3 regions of the Mesorhizobium sp. CAU 1732 genome follow, and region 1 is predicted to be linked to each of the others. Evidence: predicted binding sites of a transcription regulator. Region 1 holds the regulator's gene; each other region holds the start of a gene.
The links. The regulator LexA, encoded in region 1, represses DNA repair genes until DNA is damaged. The targets are predictions, from matches to a motif close to TGTTCNNNNTGTGTTCNG.
Positions count from the first base shown of each region.

Region 1 (4,171 bases):
CCGGAATTCCTCACCCACGCACGCGCGGCGACCGCCATGCCCGTGCTGCGCAAGGACTTCATGTTCGAGACCTATCAGGTCCATGAAGCGCGCAGTTGGGGTGCTGACGCGATCCTGATCATCATGGCGAGCCTATCGGATGACGACGCGCGGGCCCTGGAAGGCGAAGCGCACGACCTCGGCATGGACGTGCTGATCGAGGTGCATGACGAGGCGGAGATGGAGCGCGCCCTAAAACTCGCCTCACCCCTCATCGGCATCAACAACCGCAACCTGCGAACGTTTGAAGTAGGCCTCGAGACATCGGAACGTCTGGCGCAACTCGTGCCCGACGAGCGCCTCATCGTCGGCGAAAGCGGCATCTTCACGCATGCCGACTGCAATCGCCTGTCGAATTCTGGCATCTCCTGCTTCCTCGTCGGCGAGAGCCTGATGCGGCAGGCCGATGTGACACTTGCGACCCGCACGCTTCTCGGCATCGAACAGCGCAGCGCGGCAGGCTGACACCCGATGAGCGGTTCCGGCCTCACACATCTGGGTGCATCGGGCGAAGCCAACATGGTGGATGTCGGCGCCAAGGCCGAGACCGAGCGTACCGCGATCGCGGAAGGCGCGGTGGTCATGAAAGCGGAGACGCTGCGCATGATCCTCGATGGCGACGCCAAGAAGGGGGACGTTCTGGGCACCGCGCGCATCGCCGGCATCATGGCGGCCAAGCGCACGCACGAGCTGATTCCGCTTTGCCATCCGCTTCTGCTCACGAAGGTTTCCGTCGATATCGAGCCTGACGCCACGCTGCCCGGCCTGCGCGTGCGCGCGCTGGCCCGTGTGACCGGCAAAACCGGTGTGGAGATGGAAGCGCTCACGGCCGCATCCGTCGCCTGCCTCACGATCTACGACATGGCCAAGGCCGCCGATCGTGGAATGACGATCACCGGAATCCGCGTTGTCGAGAAGAGCGGCGGCAAATCCGGCGATTACCGCGCCGCGGAGGCCTGAGTTGGCTGGTCTGCTGCCCGTCGACGATGCGCTGGCGCAACTCCTGCGCGACGCCGGTCCGCTTGGCGCGGAAGATGTCGCAATCGCCGAAGCCTCCGGTCGCGTTTTGGCCTCGGCCATCGCCGCAAGACGAACGCAACCGCCCTTCCCCGCCTCGGCGATGGACGGCTATGCGGTGCGTGGGCAAGACATCGAGACCATACCGGCAAAGCTCAACGTGATCGGCGAATCGATCGCCGGCAAGCGCTTCGACGGCACGGTCGGCCCCGGCGAGGCCGTGCGCATCTTTACCGGCGCACCGATTCCAAATGGCGCCGACACGGTTCTCCTTCAGGAAGATGCCAAGGGTGTCGGCAACCAGACCATCGAGGCGCTGGAAGCGACGCCAAAGGGCAGACACATCCGCCGCGAAGGCCTCGACTTCATCACCGGCGAGCCACTCTTGAGCGCTGGCCGCCTGCTCGATCCGGCCGCACTTTCGCTCGCCGCGGCCGCCAACCATGCGATGCTGCCGGTTGTGCGCAAACCGCTGGTCGCGATCATCGCCACCGGCACGGAGCTTGTCGCACCGGGTGACAATCCCGGCCCGGACCAGATCGTCGCGTCCAACAGCTATGGCGTCGCCGCGATCGCGCGCAACGCCGGCGCGCAAATCCTCGACCTCGGCATCGTCCCCGACGATCGCGCGCAGATCGCCGCCTCCATGGATCGCGCACGCGCCGCGCGCGCCGACATCGTCGTCACGCTGGGCGGCGCGTCTGTCGGTGACCACGACCTCGTCCGCGACGTGCTTGCCGGCCAGGGAATGCAGCTTGAGTTCTGGAAGATCGCCATGCGTCCGGGCAAGCCGCTGATGTTCGGGCGCTTCGATGACACGCGGGTGCTGGGTCTGCCGGGCAACCCTGTCTCGAGCATGGTTTGTGCCTATGTCTTCCTCGTGCCGCTGGTGGCTGCCCTCGCCGGCCGCTCTACCGCCAACCGATTGCGCTCAGCCCGTCTCGGATCGCCCATGAAAGCCAACGATCACCGACAGGATTACGTGCGGGCGCATGTCGAGGACCGTGATGGCGAACTCACCGCGACCCCCTTCGGCACGCAGGATTCGTCGATGCTCAAGACGCTCGCCGCATCGAATGCGCTGATCGTCAGAGAGCCGGGAGCAGCCGCGGCCGAGCCTGGCGATGCTTGCCGCGTCATGCTGCTAAGCTGAACAAAGCATCAACGAATTCATTAAAATTAAACGTGTTGCGGAACACAACTGGAACAGATAGTGTTTGTTCTGGTTTTGTTTTTGGATCGATTCCCAAGGGGCGAGCGATGCTGACGCGCAAGCAACACGAACTGCTTCTCTTCATCCATGAGCGGTTGAAGGAGACGGGAATCCCCCCTTCTTTCGACGAAATGAAGGAAGCGCTCGATCTGGCGTCCAAATCCGGCATCCACCGTCTCATCACCGCTCTCGAGGAACGGGGCTTCATCAGGCGTCTTCCCAACAGGGCGCGCGCGCTGGAGGTTCTGCGGCTTCCCGATTCGATTGCTCCGGGCCTGAATGCGGCGAAGAAGTTTTCACCGAGCGTCATCCAGGGCAGCCTCGGCAGGGCGCCTGAGCGCTCCCGCCTGCATACCCATAGCAATGACGACGACACTCCGGCGTCCGTATCGATCCCGGTCATGGGGCGGATCGCGGCCGGCGTTCCGATCGACGCGATCCAGCACAAGACGCATTCGATCAGCGTACCGCCGGAAATGCTGTCCGGTGGCGAGCACTATGCGCTCGAGGTCAAAGGCGACTCGATGATCGAGGCCGGCATCTTCGACGGCGACACGGTCATCATCAAGGATGGCCAGACGGCCAGTCCGGGCGATATCGTCGTTGCGCTCGTCGATGACGAGGAAGCGACCCTCAAGCGGTTCCGTCGAAAGGGCGCGTCGATCGCGCTGGAAGCCGCCAATCCGGCTTACGAAACACGCATCTTCGGACCGGACCGCATCAAGGTTCAGGGCAAACTCGTCGGCCTGATCCGCCGCTATTGAAGGCAGACGGCGCGCCCGGCCTCTAATCCCGCCGGTCATTGGCTTCGGCGGGATTTTCGCGCTGGTAGGGCGGCATGCCGCGCGCTGCGCGCGAGAACTGGCGATGATGGTGCCACGCGCGGTACGGTTCCCTGATCGCGTAGCGGGGCGTGGGGCGCAGGCCATTTGCGGGAAACGAGAACTCGACGCTGCCATGGCGCGCGAGGTCGCGTTTGGTAATGACCAGCACTGCCGCGTTTTCGCACGGATCGCCGGCGGTGGCGTCGTCGATGATGATGACGGTTGCTTCGCCGCAGACACCTGCCGCGTCATTTTCGGTCGCCGCATAGGCCACAACGCCCCCGCTTCCGTGCCGCGCGATGCACAAGCCCTCGTCGTTGCAGATGAAGCCCGAGGCGTGCTCCGCTTGTGATCCCGCGGCAGTGCCGGGTCGGACGATCTCCGTGGCTGCAAAAGCTCGCATCCAGTTGTCCATCGTAAATGCGCGCGGACGCGGGCGATTGACGGCGACGCGGCCATCCTCGAGCCGCATGGCGACGAGACTGCCATCTTCGGAGATGATGACATCCGGCACATCCCGCATGAAAAGCATGAATGCGGCGATTGCCAGAAGCGGCGCGGCAGCCCACCGCATCACCCCATCCGTCATCGTCAGAAATGCGAGTGCAAGCGTCGTGATCAGCACGGCGCCCAGCGGAATCGCGCCGGTCATGTCGAATACGGATCGCTCAGCCAGCCAGATCGCGACCGCATTCATCGCGGCGATGCCGAGCCCCATCAATTGCAGCGCTGGCCCTTCCAGGCCGAACGGCATGAGGATCGATGCGATGACCGCCATCGGCATGACGATCACCGAGACGAACGGCATTGCAGCCAGGTTCGCCACCAGACCGAGCGGGGCGACCTGCTGGAAATGCCATGCGGTGAAAAGCGCCGTCGCAAGGCCGGCGACGACGGACGTCATCGAGAGCCCCGCCGCGTAGATTCCGCTCGCCCGCAGGACGGAGGCGACAGGCGACCGCCGCGGCGGAGGTCCGCTGGCCGGCTTTCCCTGTCGGTATTCCGTCCACGCAGCATAGGAGGCAACGAGCGCGGCAGTTGCCGCAAACGACATCTGGAAACTCGGGCCGACGACTTC
Region 1 is NZ_JBDQQR010000001.1:2,877,097-2,881,267, forward strand. Features, by position in the region: gene trpC (indole-3-glycerol phosphate synthase TrpC) at 1-504, shown strand, start outside; gene moaC (cyclic pyranopterin monophosphate synthase MoaC) at 511-999, shown strand; gene glp (gephyrin-like molybdotransferase Glp) at 1,010-2,209, shown strand; gene lexA (transcriptional repressor LexA) at 2,317-3,033, shown strand; gene AAFN55_RS13970 (ComEC/Rec2 family competence protein) at 3,056-4,171, opposite strand, start outside.

Region 2 (4,171 bases), 1.4 Mb from region 1:
GCGCCCGCGAAGGTGAACCTCGCGCTGCATGTCACCGGCCGGCGCGACGACGGCTATCATTTGCTCGACACGCTGGTCGTGTTCACGGAAGCCGGCGACACCGTGACCGCCCGCCTCGCTGAGCGGGACACGCTCACCATTCAGGGCCGCTACGCGCAAGGGCTCGCCACCGACAGCGACAATCTCGTTGCGCGCGCACGCGATCTGCTGCGACGGTTGGCGGGCACGCGGCCGACACCTGCCGTCGCGCTGGACCTCGACAAGGCGTTGCCGATCGCATCGGGGATCGGCGGCGGGTCGAGCGACGCGGCTGCGACTTTGCGTGTTCTGTGCCGGGTCTGGCGGCTCGACCTCGACGAGGAGGTTCTGCGACGCGAGGCCCTGGCTCTCGGAGCCGATCTGCCGATGTGCCTTGCAGCCCGACCGCTCATCGCAACCGGCATCGGAGAGAGGCTGGCGCCGGTCGTGTTGCCGGAGCTTCATATGGTGCTGGCCAATCCCGGTGTCGGCGTTTCCACACCGGCGATCTTCAAGGCGCTGCAAAGCCGCGAGAATTCGCCGCTGCCGCCATTGCGTGCCACGTCCAGCATGGCCAACCTCGTTGGTTGGCTGGGCTCGACGCGCAACGATCTCGAACATCCGGCGATGTCGATCGCGCCAGACATCGGCGACGTGGTCAAGACGCTCACCGCCAATGGGGCAGCGCTGGCGCGCATGTCCGGGTCGGGCGCGACATGTTTCGGCATCTTCGGCTCACAGGACGAGGCGGCGACAGCGGCGGCCGCAATCGCTACCGCCCGTCCAACATGGTATGTCGAGGCGACACGGACGATCGAGCGGGAGCAAATCCATGGCGCGGATTGACGAGACGAGACCCTTCGTGGCGGTCGGCATCGCCGTTCTCACGGTCTCCGACACGCGCAGCCTCGCCGACGACAAGTCCGGCGCGACGCTTGCAGAGCGCATCGCGGAAGCCGGTCACAGGCTTGCCGCGCGCGACATCGTCACCGACGACGTCGAACAAATCCGCGCGATCGTCTCGCGCTGGTCGAAGGACGATGCGATCGACGTGATCATCACGACCGGCGGGACCGGCTTCACCGGCCGCGATGTGACGCCTGAGGCGCTCGAGCCACTGTTCGAAAAGCGCATGGACGGCTTTTCAGAAGTGTTCCACCGCATCTCCTACGACAAGATCGGCACCTCCACGATCCAGTCGCGCGCGACCGGCGGCGTCCTCAACGCGACCTTCGTCTTCGTGCTGCCGGGTTCACCGGGCGCATGCCGCGACGCGTGGGACGGTATCCTCAAGCCGCAGCTCGACTACCGGCACATGCCGTGCAATTTCGTGGAGATCATGCCCCGGCTGGACGAGCATCTGCGGCGCGGCGCGGGAACTGCCGTCTAGGCATCCTTGACCACAGGCGCAGCGAGGATTTCGGCGGCGAGACGCCGGGCGGAGACCGCCTTGGCGATCATGCCGGCCGAACCGTCGCCGCGCGACAGCGACATGGCCTGGCGCTTGGTGATCACTAGGCCGTCCACCAGCGGACGCCGGCCGGCAAATATGCGGGAGAGAAAAGGCAGGCGGGGATGCTTCGAGCGGGTGAACCGCGCCGCGTTCGTCGCCGCGTTGATGTGCGACATCACCGTCTCCATCCAGCCCTCGCGCAGGCGAGCGCCCGGTTCCAGAAGCAGGATCCATTCGCTCTTGGCCTGCCGCACCCCGGCGGACGCATGCGCATTGGCGATGTAATGGCAGCCGGCATGCTCCGCGACGCGATGGGTCTGGTCGGACGAGCCGGTGTCGCAGACGATCACCTCGCGAACGACGCCCTCGACCGCTGCCCCCACCAGAGATGACAGCGTGCGCGCAAGCGCATCCTCGTGGTTCCGCGTTTCGATCACGACCGACAGCATCATCGCGAAATAGCCGAAACCGCACGGCAACGCCAGCGTTGCGCTGCAGCGAAGAAAGTTCTTGCTTTGTTCTCTTTGGTAAAATAGGAATAGTTTCATCAAAGAGAGACGAGTCGCAAGCGGCAGAACCGCCCCGGAGCGCACTTCATGGAACCTATCAGACAAGCCGACATCGCAGCCTACACCAGCGGTGGCGCCCCCATGGCCAATGCCATGATCGAGGAAAGCGGATTGCGCGTCGGTTTCGACCGGCGTCGCGGCCGCGGTGCGGGCGTCAATATGAGCGGCCGCTTCGAGCCCGTTTCCCGTCATGTCTTCGACGATGGCTGGAACTCGCTGGAGGAATTGCCGCCGTTCAAGACCGAGGTGCAGGTCGAGAAGCCGCGCACCATCATCACCCGCAACGATTCGCCCGACATCTCCTTCGACCGGTCGATCAATCCGTATCGTGGCTGCGAGCATGGCTGCGTCTACTGCTTCGCGCGGCCGACGCACAGCTATATGGGCCTGTCGGCGGGGCTTGACTTCGAGGCGAAGCTGTTCGCCAAGCCGGACGCGGCGCGCCTTTTGGAGCGCGAGCTGGCGAAGCCCGGCTACGAGCCAAAGACGATCGCCATCGGCACCAACACCGACCCTTACCAGCCGATCGAGAAGCAATGGCGCATCATGCGCGAGGTGCTGGAAGTTCTGGAGGCGCACAACCACCCGGTGGGCATCGTGACCAAGTCGGCGCTCGTGATGCGCGACATCGATATCCTGTCGCGGATGGCGGAAAAGGGCCTGGCCAAGGTGGCGCTGTCGGTGACGACGCTCGACCGCAAGCTCGCGCGCACTATGGAACCGCGTGCCGCCACGCCTGCGCGCCGGCTGGAAGCCCTGCGGGCGATGGACGAGGCCGGAATTCCGGTGTCGGTGATGATCGGGCCGGTGATCCCTGCCCTCAACGACCAGGAGATCGAGCGCATTCTGGAATCCGCCTATGCGGCGGGTGCGCGTGAGGCCGGCTACATCATCCTGCGCCTGCCGCTGGAGGTCAGCCCGATCTTCAAGGACTGGCTCCTGCGGAACTATCCCGACCGCTACCGCCACGTCGTCTCGCTGATCCGCTCGATGCGGGACGGCAAGGATTACGACGCCGAGTGGGGCAAGCGCATGAAGGGCACCGGCCCCTATGCCTGGCAGATCGGACGCCGGTTCGAGATCGCCGCCAAGCGCCTCGGTCTCAACACCGAACGCCGCCGGCTTCGCAACGACCTCTTCACGCCGCCGGCACAGGCGGGTCAGCAGCTCATGCTGCTCTGACATAACCAGTCATGGTCGCGCACCCTGCCCGGCCATTCCAGTCCCGTCCGGCCTTTGCCTGTCCCCTGCGCCGACGGACGCCTTCCCGATCCGCCGCCCCTTTGGGTCGGGAAGGTCTTGCGGAGAATCGGAGCCGGTGCGAGCTTGCCGCACATGACTCGCCCGCGCCCCGATTCTCCGACCCTTTTCGAACTGCCCGTTCGGCCCGACTTCACGCTCGAGCGCGAGGCGATGCGGGACGGGCGTTTGCCGGTCGCGGGCACGGACGAGGCCGGACGCGGTCCGCTCGCAGGTCCCGTCGTAGCGGCTGCCGTGATTCTCGATCCCGATTCGATTCCCGATGGCCTCGACGATTCGAAGCGGCTCGACGCCGGTGCACGCGAACGCGTGTTCGCCGACATCCTGTCGCACGCGGTCGCGGTTTCGTTCGCCTCGGTCTCGGCCCTGTCCATCGATGCCGCCGACATCCGCAAGGCGAGCCTCGAGGCGATGCGCCGCTCTGTCGCGACGCTGTGCGTCCAGCCCCTGATGGTTCTGGCCGATGGGCGCGACGTTCCGCCCGGCCTCATCTGCCTCGGCCGCGCCATCGTCAAAGGCGATCAGCGTTCCCAGTCGATCGCAGCGGCATCGATCGTCGCCAAGGTGGTGCGCGACCGCATGATGGCGCGTGCCGGCGCCTGCGACCTGCGCTACGGCTTCGAAGTGCATATGGGTTATGCGACCGAGCGCCACCGCACGGCGATCAGCGCCCACGGCCCCGCATCGCGGCTGCATCGCCTGTCGTTCGCGCCGTTCCGGCTGGCCGAACCTGTCGGATAGACCGGGATTTCTGCCCCGCTTTCGAGAGACTTTCCGGTTTTCATCAGCCCTATCGTGCGAAGAATCGACAACGAAAAACGCCGCCCGGAGGCGGCGTTTTCAAAATGTCGGTGAGACCGGCTTAGTTCAG
Region 2 is NZ_JBDQQR010000001.1:1,437,009-1,441,179, reverse strand. Features, by position in the region: gene AAFN55_RS07040 (4-(cytidine 5'-diphospho)-2-C-methyl-D-erythritol kinase) at 1-864, shown strand, start outside; gene moaB (molybdenum cofactor biosynthesis protein B) at 851-1,408, shown strand; gene AAFN55_RS07030 (glycosyltransferase) at 1,405-1,920, opposite strand; gene AAFN55_RS07025 (PA0069 family radical SAM protein) at 2,068-3,222, shown strand; gene AAFN55_RS07020 (ribonuclease HII) at 3,376-4,041, shown strand; gene AAFN55_RS07015 (F0F1 ATP synthase subunit B) at 4,163-4,171, opposite strand, start outside.
Region 2: the regulator LexA is predicted to act here: its motif matches at 1,977-1,994, upstream of AAFN55_RS07025 (PA0069 family radical SAM protein).

Region 3 (4,171 bases), 1.2 Mb from region 1:
ACCAGCAGGCATACGATCGTGAAGCGGCGGGCCAGCATGTGTTTCGTCTCCCTCAGTCTTGACAGGAGATTGCCGCAATTGCCCTGAACCGACCCTGAGAGGGCCGTTCATCTGCGGTTCAGGGTGGTAAACGCCGATAAATCAAGTCACTGTGAGCGAACCCTGCTGGAGACTGGCAGGTCGACTGTGTTTCGGGGGAAGTTGCGCATGCATCAGGCGATCACGCTTTCGGTTCTGATCGTTCTCTCGCTGATCCTTCTGTCCCCGGCGGCCGCCGCTGCGGCGTCAGACGGAAACTGGGGCCGCGGAGTGGGGCTCCTGATCGGCCCGATCCTGTTCTCCTATCTCGCCACCGCGCTCGTCTACTATCCGGCCAGGTTTTTTAGTGGCGCGGGCGCAGTGGCCGGGTTCGCAAAGACCAGGCTGCACTATGTCGGGCTGGTGGTGGGGCTTCTTGCGGTGTTTGGCCAGGTCGGGCGCATGGTTGCCCAAAGCGGTTCCGCATGAGGTGGAATCGCTGCTTGCGAAACACCCCCTCCATCACTTCGTGGTTCCCCTCCCCCATGAAAATGGGGGAGGATCCAGGTAGCGATTGTCCGCGGCCTCGGATCCTCCCCTGCGAAGCGGGGGAGGGGGACCACGAAGTGGTGGAGGGGGTGTTTCGGTAGAAGCCTGACTTAGAAACGATAAAAGGCCGGCGGCATGGCCCCGGCCTCTCGCAGTCTCGGAGCTACTGGCGCTTCCAGTTCTGCGTGCGGCAGAACACCACCGCCACGCATCCCTGCATCGCCAGCGCGTTGCCCTTGAGCGTCGCGTTGCCCGAATAGGTCTTGTCGTCGGCGGGGTCCGTGATGGTGCCCTTGTATTTGCCGTCGCCATTGGGGCTCATCTGGCCGATGCGCTTGCCATTATGTTCGCCGCTGCGCAGCGTGATGGTGAAACCGCCGCCGGATCCGGCGATCTGGGCCGTCGCCCCGCTATCCGTCCTCCAATTGCCTTCGATCGGGTCGGCCTGAGCTATCCCGGCCAGCATGAAGCTCGCCGCAGCGAGCGTAACTATACGAAGCATGTGGTTCCTCCCGTCCGGCGTCTCCCGATTGCGCAGTGCCGGACTATCGCCTTACGCAAACGTAAGCGTAATCCAACTTTCGGTGGCTTGGAAGAGACCTTGCGACATCCTCGAAACGGCTTTCGCGGTTGCCGCAGATCGCGATTTTCAGCGTGAAATCCGCGCTCGTCAAAATTCGTCGCTGGACTCGTGGTTATCAAAGGCTTTCCCCGGGCCGGCAGAATTTTCGACGAATTTTCGTCAAAAGCCGAGCAATGCGCGGACTCCTATCCTTAACGAAATCCGAGCTTTACCTCTTGTTTTAGTTTTGTTTTCCGCAAATTAAGCACGCCATTTAACGACGGATTCAAGCCTCCCCGGCATCCTGTGAAGCATCGGATCACACAGCGAGACGCACCGGAAAACCGGCTCTCGGGACAGAAGCAGGGGACAGACAAATGGCTCGTTTTGACATGCTTGAAGCCGGCATCGGCTCCACCGCCCAGGCGGAAATCCTGTTCGAACTCGGACTGATGTACGCCACCGGCCGCGATTGCGACACCGACCTGGTCGCGGCGCACAAATGGTTCAACATCGCCGCCATCAAGGGCTCCGAGCGCGCTGCCGAACTGCGCTCCGAACTCTCGGCCACGATGAGCAAGACGGACATCGCCAAGGCGCTGCGCGAAGCCCGCGAATGGATGACGGTTCACTAAGAAACCGCTCCAGACTGAATACCGGGAAAACCACCGGGGGGACTGCAAGAACGAGCGGGCCGCAATGACGGTTCGCCGCAAACAGGGACGGCAAGGCTTTTGGCGCGGGGGCGCAAGGGCGATACCGGGGAAAACCACCGGGGGGACTGCAAGAACGAGCGAGCCGCGATGACGGCCCGCCGCAAACAGGGACGGCGAGGCTTTTGGCGCGGGGGCGCAAGGGCGATAGCCGGGGAAAACCACCGGGGGGACTGCAAGAACGAGCGAGCCGCGATGACGGTTCGCCGCAAACAGGGACGGCAAGGCTTTTGGCGCGGGGGGCGCAAGGGCGATAGCCAGGGCATCAAGGCCGCGACCGGAGCATAAGCCGGCGCGGCCTTCGCTATTTCGAACACCAAAGCGGTTCCGGATGAGGTGGAATCGCTTTTGACCGAACCCCCAACCGCCTTCGGCGGTCCTGGGGGCGAGCCGCTTGTCCCGCCCATCCTTCGGACCCCCGCTTCGCAGGGGAGGAACCAGCGTAGCGGCCGTCCGCAACCTCGATCCTCCCCCACCTGTGGGGGAGGGGGACCACGACGTGGTGGAGGGGGTGTTCCGGTATAACTTGAAACGCTCTAGCCGAGCAGGCTTGCGGGCTTTGCCTCTTCGATCTCCTCAAAGCGCACCAGCACCGTGCCGTCGGTCACCTGCGCGCCTTCCGACGCGATCTCGGCGATGACCCCGTCATGCGGCGCGGCGATCGTATGCTCCATCTTCATGGCTTCGAGCACCAGCAGCGGCTGGCCCTTCTCGACCGTCTCGCCGACAGCGGCGCGCACGACCTTCACCAACCCCGGCATAGGCGCCCGCAAGGCGTCGCTGCCGCCGGATGCGGCCTCGGCCAGCGCGAACGGGTCCGCGACCGTGAAGGTGTGGCTCGCCGTGCCGGAAAACACCGTGACATGGCCGGGCCAGCGCGCGGTCGGCAGGCGCGACGGCGCGATCCGCGTGCCCTCGACACCATCCCCGAAGCGCAAGTCGACATTGCCGTTGGCAGCGACGCTCAGCCGGAACGTGACAGTCTCGTCCCCGACGCCCAGGCGGATGCGCTTGGGCGTGGCGTGGAAATGCGCGTAGCCCGCCAGCGACGACCAGGGATCGGCCGCGTTGCGGTCGGCCGCGATGTCGGCTGCGGCGATCGCGGCCGCCGCCAGATGCGCGGACTGCGGTTCGGCAAGCGCCGTGAGCGCATCCTGCTTGCGCGCGATCAGCCCCGTATCGACGTCGCCTGCCGCGAAATCCGCATCGGCCGCCAGCGCCGCCAGGAAGGCGGTGTTGACCACGGACCCCGCAATCTGCGTGTCCGCCAGCGCCTCGCTTAAGAGATCGAGCGCCGCCTTGCGGTTTGCGCCATGGGTGACGAGCTTGGCGATCATCGGATCGTAGAAGGGCGAGATCGCATCGCCGGCGCGAACGCCGGTTTCGACGCGGATGCCCGGACCTTCGGGAAAGCGCAGGTGATGCAGCGTGCCGATCGCCGGCAGGAAACCCTTGGCCGCATCCTCGGCATAGAGCCGCGCCTCGAAGGCGTGTCCGTCGAGCGAGATCTGGTCCTGCGTCTTGGGCAGGGGCTCGCCCGCCGCGACGCGCAACTGCCATTCGACCAGATCGACGCCCGTCACCATCTCGGTCACCGGATGCTCGACCTGCAGCCGCGTGTTCATTTCCATGAACCAGAACCGGTCGGGCTTGAGGCCATCCGAGGCATCGACGATGAACTCGATCGTGCCGGCGCCCGAATAGGAAATCGCCTGCGCGGCCTTCACCGCCGCATCGGTCATCGCCGCGCGCATCGCGTCGGTCATGCCGGGGGCGGGCGCCTCCTCGATGACCTTCTGGTGGCGGCGCTGGGCCGAGCAGTCGCGCTCGAACAGGTGCACGACGTTGCCGTGCTTGTCGCCGAAGACCTGCACCTCGATATGGCGCGGCTTGTCGACATATTTCTCGACCAGAACCCGGTCGTCGCCGAACGAGGCCTTGGCCTCGCGCTTGGCGGATGCCAGCGCCTCGGGAAACGCGTCGGGATCGTCGACCTTGCGCATGCCCTTGCCGCCGCCGCCGGCGCGCGCCTTGATGAGCACGGGATAGCCGATCTCGCGCGCCTTGGAGGCGAGGATGACGATCTCCTGGCCCTCGCCGTGATAGCCCGGAACGACCGGCACGCCGGCTTTCTCCATCAGCCGCTTGGCGGCGTCCTTCAGGCCCATCGCGCGGATGGCCGAGGCCGACGGTCCGATGAAGACGAGCCCGGCCGCCTCGACCGCATCGACGAAATCGGGGTTTTCCGAAAGGAACCCGTAGCCCGGATGGATCGCCTCCGCGCCTGTCGCCTTCGCCGCCGCGATGATCCGCTCGGCGACGAGGTAGC
Region 3 is NZ_JBDQQR010000001.1:1,639,625-1,643,795, forward strand. Features, by position in the region: gene AAFN55_RS08030 (hypothetical protein) at 1-38, opposite strand, end outside; gene AAFN55_RS08035 (hypothetical protein) at 208-507, shown strand; gene AAFN55_RS08040 (DUF2147 domain-containing protein) at 731-1,069, opposite strand; gene AAFN55_RS08045 (sel1 repeat family protein) at 1,507-1,764, shown strand; gene AAFN55_RS08050 (acetyl/propionyl/methylcrotonyl-CoA carboxylase subunit alpha) at 2,379-4,171, opposite strand, start outside.
Region 3: the regulator LexA is predicted to act here: its motif matches at 1,367-1,384, upstream of AAFN55_RS08045 (sel1 repeat family protein).